One region of the Klebsiella sp. MISC125 genome, then DNA from elsewhere that is predicted to be linked to it. Evidence: predicted binding sites of a transcription regulator. Region 1 holds the regulator's gene; the other holds the start of a gene.
What was found. Region 1 encodes Fur, which represses iron uptake genes when iron is present. Its sites were predicted from a motif close to ATAATAATGAGAACNACTATCAA; they were not measured.

Region 1 (7,568 bases):
ATGCAAATGTATTATTACGTAGAGAGTTTAACTGGTCTCTACGATTTCAAGGCATTCCTGACGATAGATATCCTTTGGTAGCTTATTAGTAATAAGAACATCAATATCTGCGAGGTCGCAGATTTTATATAATGAATAGCGCTCAAACTTACTGCTATCGACCATCAGAATTTTTTGGTCGGCCACTTTCAGCATTTCTTGTTTCAGACGCACGTTGACTTCATTGCTATCTTTGATTTCCAGGCCAGAATCAAGGCCCTGACAAGAAAAGAACAGTTTATTGACCTTAAAGTTATTAATAATAAATTCAGCTACCGGCCCATGAAAATCGCCGTGTCTTTCAGAATACTCACCACCCACGCTGACAATTCTTATTTTCTTTCGGCAGGCTAATGTCTGAATAATATTTAATGAATTGGTAATTACCGTCAGTTCGATATCGGGCAACTGCCGTGCTAAAAACCAGCATGAACTACTATTATCCATAATAATGCATTCATGCTCATGAATGTACTGTAATGCGCTTTTGGCAATGCGCATTTTTCGCTCTGGTTGCTCTTTTGTTCGCTTAATAAATGCTTCAGCTTTATCGACAAAATTCCCATTATTTGTGGGATTATCCACATCTAAAAATGATGCATTATTTTCTGAAATCATCGCACCGCCAAAGCTACGGACTAATTTTTTATTTTTGGCGAGCACAGTTAAATCTCGGCGAATAGTTTCCGGAGACACGCCAAATATTCGCGACAATTCATTGACTCTAGCGCAACCATTTTCAACGACAAATTCCAGAATTAATGAGTGACGTTTAACTTGTAACATATAAGTTCTCAAGAAAGCATCCAGGATTTAATGACATAAATGTAACAAAATCATCCATATCATTAAGTGATTCAAATCATACAAAATCAAAACAAGCGTTCAGCTTTTTTTAATTTGAAGTCAGTCATACATTTAAAGTAAGTTGCATTTTTTAAGATGGGATTTTGTGATAAAGGTAGCAAAATATAACTTCATTGATGCCCCGGCACTCAACGTCAATCTATAGAATGGGCAAACCCGGTCAAAAAAATAATACCCGTTTGTGCCCGATTCAGTCACCGCAGGATGCACATAATCTGTATTGTCGTAATAGCAGGTCAAATAACCTCGTGGTCAAACCTTACGGCAGCGCCATAGTGTCACCACTTTCGCCGCTTCCGAGAGCAGTAAGAGCCCGATAAAGAACGCTATCCCCTTGAACCCCATTTCACGCAGCATCCATAACACCAGCGAAAGCGACGGCAGCATAAAGACCAGCCGCAATGGCGTTTGCACCCACGTCAGCCACAGGGCATAACGGCTCTGACGCAAGAAAAGAACCATCGACACGGGAATGCTGGTTATCAACAAGAAATTAAGCGGAAACAGCCACGCGGCGGCGGAGCCGTAGGTATGCAGAAGTTGGAGATATGCGAGGATATCGTCGTAGAACGGTACGCGCCGGTGATAGAGATTCCAGCCGACAAACTCAATGAGATAAAAAAGATCCATCCCAGCCCAAAACCAAAAGACTTTTTTGCGTTCCAGTTTCATCGCACTCCTTGCGAAAAAAAACAGGCCCTAAAAAGGGCCTGATTATCATGGCTAATAATTACGCGTTTTTCAGCACTTCGCTGACAATCTCCACCGCTTCTTTCTCAATCTGCTGACGGTGCTCAGCGCCGAGGAAGCTTTCACAGTAGATTTTGTAAGCGTCTTCAGTACCTGACGGACGCGCGGCAAACCAGCCGTTCTCGGTCATCACCTTCAGGCCGCCAATTGCCGCACCGTTGCCCGGAGCCGCAGTCAGGCGCGCGGTGATCGGGTCGCCTGCCAGCGTGCTGGCGCTTACCATTTCCGGAGAGAGCTTAGACAGCGCTGCTTTCTGGGCTGAAGTTGCAGAAGCCTGCAGACGGTTGTAGCTTGGCGCACCGAAGCGCGCTGCCAGTTCATCATAGTGCTGCTGCGGGTTTTTCCCGGTTACGGCGGTGATTTCCGCCGCCAGCAGGCACATGATGATGCCGTCTTTGTCGGTAGACCACGGCGTGCCGTCGAAGCGCAGGAACGAAGCCCCCGCGCTCTCTTCGCCGCCGAAGCCGAAGCTACCGTCAAACAGACCATCAACGAACCATTTAAAACCAACCGGTACTTCCACCAGCTTGCGGCCCAAATCATTCACTACGCGATCGATCATTGCCGAGGAGACCAGAGTCTTACCGACAGCAACATCTTTGCCCCACTGCGGACGATGCTGGAACAGGTAGTTAATCGCCACTGCCAGGTAGTGGTTCGGGTTCATTAACCCGGCAGGCGTCACGATACCGTGACGGTCGTAATCCGGGTCGTTAGCGAAGGCCAGGTCGAACTTGTCGCGCAGCGCCAGCAGGCCAGCCATGGCGCACTCGGAGGAGCAGTCCATACGGATCGCACCGTCTTTATCGAGGTGCATAAAGCGGAAAGTCTGATCGACATTATCGTTAACGATAGTCAGGTTCAGCTTGTAGTACTCAGCAATGCGTTTCCAGTACTCAATACCGGAGCCACCAAGCGGATCAACACCCAGCGTCAGGCCCGCTTTCTGGATAGCCGCCATATCGACGATATCCGCCAGCCCTTCGATAAACGGCTGCACCAAATCCTGCTCTTTCACATGACCTGAGGCCAGCGCCGCATCAAGAGAAATACGCTTCACGCCCTGCAGGCCAGCAGCCAGCAGTTCGTTAGCGCGATTTTCAACAACTTTAGTCACGTTGGTATCAGCCGGGCCACCGTTCGGCGGATTGTACTTGATACCACCGTCTTCCGGCGGGTTATGGGACGGAGTAATGACGATGCCGTCAGCCTGTGGGCCGCCTTTCTTGTTGTGCACCAGAATCGCATTAGAAATCGCCGGCGTCGGGGTGAAACCGTTATTTTCCTGAACGATGACATCAACACCGTTCGCCGCCAGCACTTCCAGTACGGAAATGAAAGCAGGTTCGGATAGCGCGTGGGTGTCCTTCCCGACGTAGCATGGGCCGGTGATCCCGTTCTTTGCGCGGTCTTCAGCAATTGCCTGGGCAATCGCCAGAATATGCTGCTCGTTGAAGTTGTGGCGCGCCGCGCTGCCGCGGTGGCCGGAGGTGCCAAACTTCACAGCATGTTCCGCATTGCCCACTTCTGGCTTCAGCACATAGTACTGGGCGGTCAGTTGGGCGACGTTAATCAAATCACTCTGTTGCGCAGGTTGACCTGCGCGCTTATCGATTGCCATTGCCTGATCCTTCTGGTGCAAAAGTTAAATGACTAGATCGTACCGCAAACCTTTTCGATCAATTCAGCAGGGAACTGCATTGACTGCATGATATGTTCAATCATGCTGCATTTGCGGCCGGTATTGGTATTTGTAATAACCCACCACGGCGTGCCCGGAACCTGCTTAGGTTTTGTCTGATTACCATTTTTCTGTAGCGTCCGCTCATCTTCAGCGAAATAGACGCGAGTGCGCCCATGCAGAGACTCGGTCGCCTCCGCAAAGCCTTTGCTGTCTAAGGAGTAGAGGGTAGTCAGAACCAGCATGAAACGGTTTACCGCGCGTTTTTGTTCGGCGTACTCATCAGATAGCAGCAGCTCGCGCATGGCGCGGACTTTATCCTTCAGAGGATTGGCGGGTTTCACTTCAACGACAGGCGTTGGCGCCGGAGCCGGAACGACTTTCGCTACCGGTGCGGCAGGCTGGGAAACGGCGGAAAACTTCAACATGCGCCGTAAAATGTCGGATGCACTCTCGCCAATATGCTTGGTGTGGCTGGCAATATAGCTATAGAGTTCATCATCAACTTCAATTGTTTTCATCTTAATCCAGTACGATATCTTTTCTGAATACAAGTTGTCGGGATTATAAGGACAAATCCCAACCGCGGATAGCGTCAAACCAGGATGGCGGTAAAACTCGGAAATCTTCCGGGTCTTGCAGCCGGATGGCAGAATGTCCAACATAATACCCTAACCCGACGGAGCGAAAAAAAGAACTTTGCCATGAAATTAAATAGCCGAGCGCAATCTGCACAGAATCCGCACAATAATCCCCCTATCGTCCTGGTCCATGGCCTTTTTGGCAGTCTGGATAACCTTGGGATCCTCGCCCGCGATCTGGTCGCTGACTACGATATTTTACAGGTCGATATGCGAAATCACGGTCTTTCCCCGCGCGCACCAGAGATGACCTATGCCGCGATGGCTCAGGATTTGATTGATACTCTCAATGAATACCAAATAGAAAAAGCGACCTTTATTGGTCACTCAATGGGCGGCAAGGCGGTCATGGCGCTGAGCGCGCTGGCCCCGGAGCGCATTGCGGGCCTGGTTGCGATAGATATTGCCCCTGTGGATTATCACGTTCGTCGCCATGATGAAATCTTCGCCGCCATCAATGCCGTGACCGACGCCCACGCGGCCACTCGCCAGCAGGCAGCGACGGTTATGCGCGAACACCTTCATGAAGAAGGCGTCATTCAGTTCCTGCTGAAATCCTTTGTGGACGGTCAGTGGCGGTTTAACGTGCCGGTATTGTGGGAGCAATATGACAATATCGTCGGCTGGCAAACCATCCCCGCCTGGCCGCATCCGGCGCAGTTTATCCCCGGCGGTAACTCACCCTACGTAACCGATGCCTACCGTGAGGCTCTGCTGGCTCAATTCCCCCAGGCACGGGCCCATGTGATTGCCGGAGCCGGACATTGGGTACATGCAGAAAAACCAGAGGCCGTTTTACGGGCAATACGCCGTTATTTGACCTCCATAGCCGCGTAACTGGCTAAAATCTGCCCGACCGCGCGGCAGAATGCCCGCGGTCGTTGGCGCAGCCCCTCGCCTGATGTATTATGGCGGGCTATCTGCGTCGGCTATGCCCGACAGCTTGTTTCCCCCGAAGTCACTCTGAATCATGGCAAAAGAACAAACGGACCGTACGACATTAGATTTGTTCGCAACCGAGCGTCGGCCGGGTAGACCGAAAACCAATCCGCTTTCACGCGACGAACAGCTGCGTATCAACAAACGCAATCAGCTCAAGCGCGATAAAGTTCGCGGTTTGAAGCGCGTTGAGCTGAAGCTCAATGCCGATGCGGTTGATGCGCTCAATGAGCTGGCCGAAGCCCGCAACATGAACCGCAGCGATCTGATTGAAGAGATGCTGATGAACCAACTGGCGGCCCTGCGCAGCCAGGATAAAGCCTAAAACCCTCAAAAAATAAGCTTTCATGTAGCAGAGTGTGCAGTCGGGCGTGATTGCTGTTTCCGCGCCCTTCTCAGTTCTGCTATCATTGCCCCTATCTGTGGGCATTTAAGTCCCTACCACATCATTAAGTTTCAAGAGGTTATTTTACTCATGGCAATCATCGGCATCTTTTTTGGCAGCGACACCGGCAACACCGAAAATATTGCAAAAATGATTCAAAAGCAGCTTGGTAAAGATGTTGCTGATGTTCGCGACATTGCCAAGAGCAGCAAAGAAGATCTGCAAGCTCACGATATTCTGCTGCTCGGCATTCCAACCTGGTACTACGGTGAAGCACAGTGTGACTGGGATGATTTCTTCCCGACGCTGGAAGAAGTCGATTTCGACGGCAAACTGGTCGCGCTGTTTGGCTGCGGCGATCAGGAAGACTACGCTGAATACTTCTGTGATGCGCTGGGTACCATTCGCGACATCATCGAACCGCGCGGCGCCACTATCGTTGGTCACTGGCCGACTGCTGGATATCATTTCGAAGCATCTAAAGGTCTGGCAGATGATGACCACTTCGTGGGTCTGGCCATCGACGAAGACCGTCAGCCAGAACTGACTAACGAACGCGTGGAAAAATGGGTAAAACAGATTTCTGAAGAGCTGCACCTCGAAGAAATCAAGAATGCCTGAGTCTAAACGGCGTTATCGTCAGATTTCGCCGAATTAATAGATAAAAGCAATCAAAGTTATAGCTACAAGTTTTTAACTTTTAATCACATATCTGTACAATGTCCTCTGATTTAACGAGGTCACGTGAAGCACTTTGTAGCCAGTGCCTCGTTTTTGACAGCATACAAGGCCCGATGCTTGCAGTTTTCATTTCACCATGGCAGTTCTATAATGAGACGCATTACATCGGGTGATTCTCTGTATTACTTCCGCTGATGGAAGTAGATCGTTTAGCAACAGGACAGATTCCGCATGACTGACAACAATACCGCATTAAAGAAGGCTGGCCTGAAAGTAACACTTCCACGATTAAAAATCCTGGAAGTCCTGCAGGAACCGGATAACCATCATGTCAGTGCGGAAGACTTATATAAACGCCTGATTGATATGGGTGAAGAGATTGGCCTGGCCACCGTCTACCGCGTACTGAACCAGTTCGACGACGCCGGCATCGTCACTCGTCATAATTTCGAAGGTGGTAAATCCGTTTTCGAACTGACGCAGCAGCATCATCATGATCACCTGATTTGCCTCGATTGCGGCAAAGTGATCGAATTTAGCGATGACTCAATTGAAGCTCGTCAGCGTGAGATTGCCTCCCGACACGGTATTCGCCTCACCAACCACAGCCTGTACCTGTACGGTCACTGTGCAGAAGGCGATTGCCGCGAAGATGAACATGCCCACGACGCGGTGGAAAAGTAATTCCCCGTTGCGTAAGCAGCAAAAAGCCAACCTGATGGTTGGCTTTTTTTATGGCTACGAAAAGTAAAAATCAGGGTTTCGTGTTGTTGCTACGAATCTCTTTCCAAATCTGGTCACAGCGCGACTGTACAGCCTGATCGTTACCGGTTTTACGCGCCTGGATACATTGCTGGTAATCCAGTACTCGCACGCTTTCCTGGGTGGCGAACTGCTGATGCTGCTTCTCTTGCTTCAGAACGTCTAATACGCTCTGGCAGGCTTCGACTTTATCTGGGTTACCTTCAGCAGTATTAATACAGGCGCTGTAGGCATCTTTTAACTTTGAATCCTCTTTCGGCGCTGGCGACTGCGTGCAGGCAACCAGACCTGCCGCCATAATAGCGACAAGCAATAGCTTCTTCATAATCGACCTCGGGAAATTGCGGCAGGCTCATGCCCGCCGCACTGGCATCAGAAAATGGTGAATGGAGCAATAACCATGAACTTCACGTCGCGCTCATCCTGGAAGATGTTGCCGTAGCCGCCGCTCCAGCTTGGGATATCGGAGTGGTTGTCGTATTGAGTAAAGTGCAGTTTAAACAGCGTACCCTTCGCACGTCCTTCCTGTACGGTGTACATCGCATCCAGGCTGTAGGCTGACTCTTCCAGACGTTTGTCAGGGTTGTAGTAAGCATCAGGAGAAGACATTTTTCCTGGTTTTGCATCCCATGCATAAACGTAGGACGCGCCGAAGGCCCAACCCGGCATATTCCAGTTCTTCATGTCATACATCGCCCCGAAGAACACCGCTTTTTCACCGTTGGCGTTGAAGTCAGAGCGGTTATCCCACCAGACATCGAGACGACCGTTAGATGAGGCGTAAGTCGGCGTCATACGTTGCAGGAAGTAGCCCTGCTGACCA
Region 2 (7,568 bases), 890 kb from region 1:
ATAGCGAAAAAGCTCAATGATATGGGCATTAAAACGGCGCTTCAGCTTGCTGAAACGCCCGCGTCGCTTATCAGAAAACATTTTAGCGTCGTGCTGGAGCGCACAGTGCGAGAGTTGTGCGGCGAGCCTTGTCTTGAACCGGAAGAGTTTATGCCGACGAGGCAGCAAATCATCTGCTCGCGTTCGTTTAGCCAAAAGGTGAGCGAATATGAACCGATGCGTGAAGCAATATGCAGCCATGCGGTTCGCGCCGCCGAGAAGCTCCGTGCAGATCATCAATATTGCCGCTATGTTTCCGCCTTTATTAAAACCAGCCCGTTTGCAGGTAATGAAGTCTATTATGGTAAAGATGCCGGGACCAAAATCCAGATCCCAACGCAGGATAGCCGGGATATCGTCGCTGCGGCGATAAAGTGTCTGGATGCCATCTGGCGGGAGGGGTATCGGTTTCAAAAGTGTGGCGTAATGCTGGGCGACTTCTTTAGCCAGGGGGTGGCTCAGTTGAGCTTGTTTGATGACTATCGGCCGCGAGCCAATAGCGAGCAGCTCATGACGGTACTCGATCACGTTAACCAACGAGGAAAAGGGCGTCTCTGGTTTGCCGCTCAGGGAATAGAGCGTGCTTGGGAGATGAAGCGAAACATGCTATCTCCGGCCTACACCACCCGTTTTAGCGATCTGATGCGGGTGAAACTGTAGACCGGATAGATTCCCCGAAGACGGCGCTGAAGCGCCTGTAACGACGGGGCATAATGTCGACACGGCGTGGCGGTTTCCCGGAGGCGCTGCTGCGCACCTGTCCTGGCTACCGGTCCGTACTGGCTGTGGTTTTTATTGCTTGCCCGGCGATTTCCCTGGTTACAGAACCTTGCTTATTTTAGGCCAGCCAGCTCATCGGCGGTCAGCGCTAAAGTTTGCGTCATCCCGCTCTCGGCAGATTGCACCGCGGCTTCCAGTACTGCCATCACGGCGAGCGCTTCTAATGGTGATACCGGGTTGTTGATTTTCCCGGTCAGCGCATCACGGACGTGAATATAGTACTGACGCTGGTCGCCCTGCGGTGTACTGATTTCCTGGGTTTGGAGATCGGCATCGTAAACCACCAGACTATCGTCGTCGTGGCCCCAATCTTCGCTGCCAGGAACCACACCTGCCAGTAATTGACTCTCCTGCTGGTCCGCTTTTTGTTTGACCACGCTGCCTTTATCGCCATGAATGGTAAAGCGCGATACGCCGCCGGCCACCAGCATGCTGCAGTGCAGAATCACTTTATGCTGCGGATAATTCAGCACCACATGCGCCCAATCGTTAATTTGCGCACCATCGCGCAGGGTCGCGATATTTCCCTGTACGGATTGCGGCAGGCCAAACAGCTGCAGCGCCTGGTCAATCATATGCGGGCCTAAATCAAACCACAGGCCGCTGCCCGGCACATTCTGCTCGCGCCAGCGAACGCGGACTTCCGGGCGGAAGCGGTCGAAATGCGATTCAAAATGTTTAACCTTACCGATAAGTCCCTGCTCGATAACCTGCTTAACGCCGAGATAATCACTGTCCCAGCGGCGGTTATGGAACACCGACAGCACTCGCTGTTTCTCTTGCGCAAGCGCAATCAGCTCGCGGGCTTCCTGCATATCGAGCGTAAACGGTTTGTCGACCACCACGTGCTTACCAGAGTTTAAGGCCAGCCGGGCGAGCGGGGCGTGGGTCGCGTTTGGGGAGGCAATGACCACCAGATCGATATCCGGATGCTGAATAGCCTCTTCAGGTGAGGCAATTACGGTCACATTCGGCAAATCGCGCTTCACTTTTTCTTCATCGCGGGAAGCGACAATCGCCAGATTCAGGCCGTCAACGGATTGGATCAGCGGCGCATGGAAGGTTTTGCCGACAAAACCATAGCCAATCAGGGCGATATTGATGTTCTTAGCGTTATTCATAAGCGTCTCCGCGTCATTACGCATCAGCGATGTTGAGGTGTATTGAGCCGTTATCCTTCAACTCTTTCCACGGACGGTCGAGAAAGAGCTGATGGATATCGGTGAGTTCAGCGACCAGCCAGGGTTCGCAGTGGTTCAGTTTCATATGGTCGGCGACCAGCCAGTGTTCAGCGCTGGCCGCCAGCATGGCGCGCTTCACCTGGGCATCGGCTTCCTGGCTGGCGCTCAGGCCAAGTTCGGCATGAAGCGCGCAGGCGCCAAGAATGGCGATATCCGCACGATAGCGTTCGAGCAGCGACAGGGTGGCGTGACCGGCAAACAGGCGCTGTTGCATATCCCATTTTCCACCCAGCAGAATAAGCTGAATATCCGGGCGATCGCTGAAGTGCTGGGCAATGTCCAGAGAATGGGTAATGACCGTCATGGGGCCGGTTACCTGGCTCGCGACGGCCAGTACCGTGCTGCCTGCGTCAAGAAACAGAGTCGATCCGCTGGGGATCTTCTCAGCCACCATTTTGCCCAGGCGCTGTTTGGTATCCGCGAGCAGAGCGTTTCTGCTTTGGCGGTTCATCAACGAGAGATTCAGGGCGATAGCGCCGCCGTGATTCTTCTGTGCGAGGCCCTGTTTTTCGAGATCGGTAAGGTCGCGGCGCAGGGTATCCGCAGAAACCTGCAGCTTATCTACCAGCTCGCTGATAGTGACTTCACCCTTTTCGCTAAGAATATCAAGCAGGTATTTTTGCCTGGCCGTTTTATGCATCTTTTAAATTCCGCAAAATGCTGCAATAACTCGCATAATACAGCATTTTGCGGCAAAAGAAATCGGGATGATGCGGAGGTTAGTTCAGCGCAATGCGCGCCACGCTGTCAGGGCCTTTGGTTGTGTTATCCTCGTTGAAATCCTGCTTGATGGTGACGTAAAGCGTGTTGCCGTCAGGAGAAATCAGCAGGCTGTTCGGATGGCTATCGAAAGACCATGTATTTTTCAGCGCATAGCTGGTGGCGTCGAGTTGTAATACCTTTTTCGACTCGCGCTGGCTGATATAAATTTCATTGCGTTTGGCGTTGAATTTGATCCCCAGCGCATCACCCTCAAGACGTTTAATCACTTTGCCCGTACGCTCATCAAACACCAGCGTCGTTTTCGCTTTTGAATCGTCAGTCACGAACAGGCGGCCAGTCGCCGGATCTTCCGCCATGTTGAGGAACAGGTACTCTTTGCCGTCGCCCGGAGTCCAGCGTTTTTCAATTTTATTGGTGGCCGGATTAATCACCAGAATTTCGCCGCCGCCGTTAGCCGCATAGATGCGTTTGGTTAGCGGAGAGTAGATGATCCCGGTCACCCATTTGCCGGCTTTTTCAATCTGGGTTTTCAAAGTCATGGTTTTCGCGTCAACCACGGAAATGTAGCCGGGATCGGTCACGCGGCCGATGTAGAGTTGATTGTCGTGAAACAGAACTTCCCGCGCGCCAACGGGATCTCCATCTTTGTCCTTGCCCTCGAACATCAGGCGTTGCAGTACTTTCCCACTATGGGCATCCACTTTTGACACGCCGCCGTCCAGCGAGTTAGTGGTGTAGAAAACCTGACCGTTATCATCGACCGCCATACCAAAGTTTTTGAGATCGGTATGGGTTTCGACCGTGGTGGTCAGCGTTGTCGGGTCAAGTCGGTAGAGCATGCCGCCGTTAACGTCTTTGAACCCCTGAGCGCTGGCAACAAACAGGGCATTTTGCCCAGGTATCAGAGCCAACTCATATAAACCATCCCCCAGTTGACGCTGGACCAGAGGTGATGTGGTTTTTTGGTGGACGGCGGCAGTGGCTGGTGGCGATGTCTCTGCCATGGCCTGCAACGTGGTCAGGGTCAATGCCGTAACCAGCGCAGCGGAAAGCGTGGTTTTATGCGGGCTGAACAACGATTTCATTCTGAACTCCATCATTGGGTTTACGTGCTCTAAGGCAGAGCAACGTCGCTAAAACAAGAATGAGAATCATAATCATTTGTTTGGGTTGAGCAAATTGGCTAACGGAGTGGGAGGGGGGAGAGCGCTGATTTCTAAGACCCTGGATGGGTATTTTTCAGCGGTAGTGAGTGGGAATGCGGGGTGGGGAGAGGCTAATACATTGATTTGATGTAAGTATACATTTCCTTACAGTTAACTTACAAAACACTATGAGTTTAATAAAACAAATAATTATCATTTCCATTCTCAATTGTTGCTGTTTCACGTTATTTGTGGCGCTAAACCTCATGGAATAGAGGGCTATTTCATCAGCGCTGCCGGCGCAACAGCTGCATTCACAAGAATAATTCCTGATGGAAAAAAGTTATGTTTCTCAATGGCAAGGGAAGTTCAGGGCACGCATCCATAAACAAAATAGTAAAACCGTTCACCGTTTCGCTGCTGGCGTTGGCCGTACACGCGTTTATTCACCCTGCCCAGGCAGCAGAAAATACTCAGCAGAATATGGTGGTGTACGGCAGTACTGAAAATACCGCGGATGACCCGCAGGATTACGCCGCGAAAACCACGCGTGCGGGCACCAAAATGCTGCTGGCACCGCGTGATGTGCCGCAGTCTGTCAGCATCGTTACCCAGCAGCGTATGAAGGATCAAAACCTGCAAACTATCGATGATGTACTGACCAACGCGACCGGCGTGTCATCGCAGGAAATCGACAGCGAACGTTCGTATTACTACTCTCGCGGCTTTGAAATCACCAGTTTCTCCTACGACGATATCCCCACCTCGCTGGGCGATGCGTGGAATTACGGCGATGCGGCGGAAGATACCGCTATTTACGATCGTATTGAAATTGTACGTGGCGCAACCGGGCTGATGACCGGAGCAGGCGATCCCGGCGCGACGGTGAATATGGTGCGCAAAAAAGCCGACAGCAAAACTGTAACCGGCAACGTCAGCGCCAGTTACGGGAGCTGGAACAAGCAGCGCTATGTCGGCGATTTCTCGACACCACTCAACGCCGACGGCAGCGTACGCGGACGGGTGATTGCTGGTTATCAGGATCAGGATAGCTGGCTGGATCGCTATCATAAGACCAAAAAGTTTCTTTACGGCGTCGTGGATGCAGATTTAACGGACAGGACAACGTTGTCGCTGGGCTGGGATTACCAAAAAACCAATACCGGTAATCCAACGTGGGGCGGGCTACCGAGCCTGTATAGCGACGGCTCGCGCACCCATTATGATCGCAGCACCAATACGGCAGCCGACTGGACGCGCTACGCTGTCGAATCGCGCAAGGTGTTTGCCAATCTGACCCACGACTGGGATAACGGCTGGTCATTGCGTTTCAACGGTACTCATGGCGAGCAGACGTTTAACGACACCTTGCTGTACGTGATGGGTAACCCCGATGCGACCACCGGTGAAGGTACCACCGGCTGGGGCAGTAAAGACCGCGGCAAACGGACCCTTGACTCTTTTGATACCTACGCCAGCGGGCCGTTTAATTTATTTGGCCGCCAGCATCAGCTTATGGCCGGGGCCAGCTACAGCCGACAGCACAACGCGAGCTATAGCCAGGATGGGCCGATGGATAGCGACCAGATGGGCATCTTTAATAACAACTGGAACGGCAGCGTCGCTCAGCCGGAATGGGGTGACTGGTATCTTAATGCCGATGATATTGTGCGGCAGAAATCAGCCTATACCGCCGCGCGTTTCTCTCTGGCCGATCCGCTGTCGCTCATTCTTGGCGCTCGCTATACGCAGTACAGCGCTAACGGCAGCAGTGGCGATATGCGCAAATACAACATGACGCCATACGGCGGCGTGGTCTACGACATCACGGAAAGTTTGTCGGCCTACGCCAGCTATACGTCAATATTCTCGCCACAAACTAAACGATCCGCTGATGGGGCATGGCTGTCGCCAATCACCGGCAAGAACTACGAAACCGGGCTAAAAGCCGACTGGATGGATAGCCGATTAACCACCAACTTCGCCATTTTCCGCATCGAGCAGGAGAACGCGTCGGAAGCCATCAGCGGGGTCTTTGTCAATGGCTCCAGCGAACAGGCTTATCGCGCGACAAAAGGCGCGGTGAGTAAGGGGGCGGAGTTTGAAGTTAATGGCGCGGTGACGGACAACATGCAAATGACCTTCAGCGCCACCCGCTACGTCGCTACTGATAGCAGCGGCCGCTACAACAGTTTCGCCCCGCAAACACAGCTCAAACTGTTTACCCGCTACCGTGTTCCGGTGCTGCCTGAACTGACCGTCGGCGGCGGTGCAACCTGGCAAAATCGGGTTTATAAGGATGTGACCGGCCCGGATGGTGAAACGCAGCGTCTGTATCAGGGCAGCTATCCGCTGGTTAACCTGTTTGCGCAATACCAGTTAACGAAGCAACTGACCGTGCAGGCGAACGTCAATAACTTGTTCGATCGTGAATATTACTCGTATCTGGATGATTCGGCGGTTTATGGCGAACCCCGTAACGTTTCGGTGAATATGAACTACACGTTTTGAAAATTTGCCCAGCCGATACTGACTATCTGCAAAGGTGGGTAACCTGGTTGGGCGTTTAAAAGCGGGTGGGTAAATGGTGAATGGCGATCAGTTTGCCATTTTCCAACTGGATATAGTTGCCCTTTTTAAGCTCAGCCAGCATTTTCATAATACTGCTGCGTGATAATCGGGTGCGGTCAAGAATGTACTGATAAGCAGCGGTACTGGCACGAATTTCGTCAGCTTCCTGAATGAGCATCAGTAACTGATAGCGTAAAATATCAAAGCTGGTAGGTGCCGTCAGCATTTCGTTATAAATGAAAAGCTTGTTAGTCACGAACATGACGTGTTTAGCTAAAAGATCCCAAACTTGTTTTTCTTCAACCAACGCCATTACTTGCTCATAAGGAAGGGTGGCGATTTCAGATTCCGTCATCGTACGTAGATGAAGATGTTCGGATAACGGTACGGTAAAACCCAATGCCAGTGGGGCGGAGAGAATACCGAGCGAGAATGCATCTTCATTACGAGCGAGCAGAAGACTCCCTTTGCGTACAAAATGGCACAGTGGCTCTGCGCTGCGGCGAAAAAAAAGTTTGCGGCCTTTAGCCATCGTGCGGAAATCCTCATCGCAAGTCACCGCGGCAAGAAGACGCGTTAGATGCGGGGAGGGAATTTTGATATCGGTGTGACGATCGTGCGCTGTCATAGATTTTTCTGGTTAATCTGATATGACATTAAATCTAGCAGAACATTGTCGTTGGACAACATAATGCCCGTTGAGAGAAAACGTTAGTACTTCATCGGGATGCCCTGTTTTATCTGTAAAAGAATGCCTCGCTCGGTCGTAATGTAGCTCCCCTTTTTTAGTTCAGCGAGGATCTTCATAATGCTGCTGCGAGAAAGAAACGTACGCGACTGGATATAATTTGCCGCCGTAATAGTGTGGCGAATTTCCTCGGATTCCTGCATCAATTCATACAGCTGAGAACGTATAATCGCGTACGAAGTTGGTGCCGAAATGCGCGTGCAGTGATCGTAAACCCTTCCCGCTGTGTAAATTAACAGATGTGACAGACTCTCCCATAAATCTCTTTCGGCAATAATTGTGTTTGCTGTAAATAAAGACAGGCAGGCAATGCGGGAAGGC

Region 2: a site for Fur is predicted at 4,135-4,157, ahead of fhuE (ferric-rhodotorulic acid/ferric-coprogen receptor FhuE). Genes of this name have one in related genera too.

Annotation. Positions count from the first base shown of each region.
Region 1 is NZ_CP180448.1:4,314,175-4,321,742, forward strand. It holds gene ACMYSL_RS20350 (DeoR/GlpR family DNA-binding transcription regulator) at 28-825, opposite strand; gene ACMYSL_RS20355 (arginine:ornithine antiporter) at 1,159-1,578, opposite strand; gene pgm (phosphoglucomutase (alpha-D-glucose-1,6-bisphosphate-dependent)) at 1,637-3,277, opposite strand; gene seqA (replication initiation negative regulator SeqA) at 3,310-3,858, opposite strand; gene ybfF (esterase) at 4,042-4,815, shown strand; gene ybfE (LexA regulated protein) at 4,949-5,242, shown strand; gene fldA (flavodoxin FldA) at 5,393-5,923, shown strand; gene fur (ferric iron uptake transcriptional regulator) at 6,215-6,667, shown strand; gene chiQ (ChiQ/YbfN family lipoprotein) at 6,738-7,070, opposite strand; gene chiP (chitoporin ChiP) at 7,118-7,568, opposite strand, start outside.
Region 2 is NZ_CP180448.1:3,426,601-3,434,168, reverse strand. It holds gene umuC (translesion error-prone DNA polymerase V subunit UmuC) at 1-699, shown strand, start outside; gene ACMYSL_RS16290 (oxidoreductase) at 873-1,964, opposite strand; gene ACMYSL_RS16285 (DeoR/GlpR family DNA-binding transcription regulator) at 1,957-2,700, opposite strand; gene ACMYSL_RS16280 (YncE family protein) at 2,780-3,868, opposite strand; gene fhuE (ferric-rhodotorulic acid/ferric-coprogen receptor FhuE) at 4,274-6,439, shown strand; gene ACMYSL_RS16270 (helix-turn-helix domain-containing protein) at 6,495-7,031, opposite strand; gene ACMYSL_RS16265 (helix-turn-helix domain-containing protein) at 7,211-7,568, opposite strand, start outside.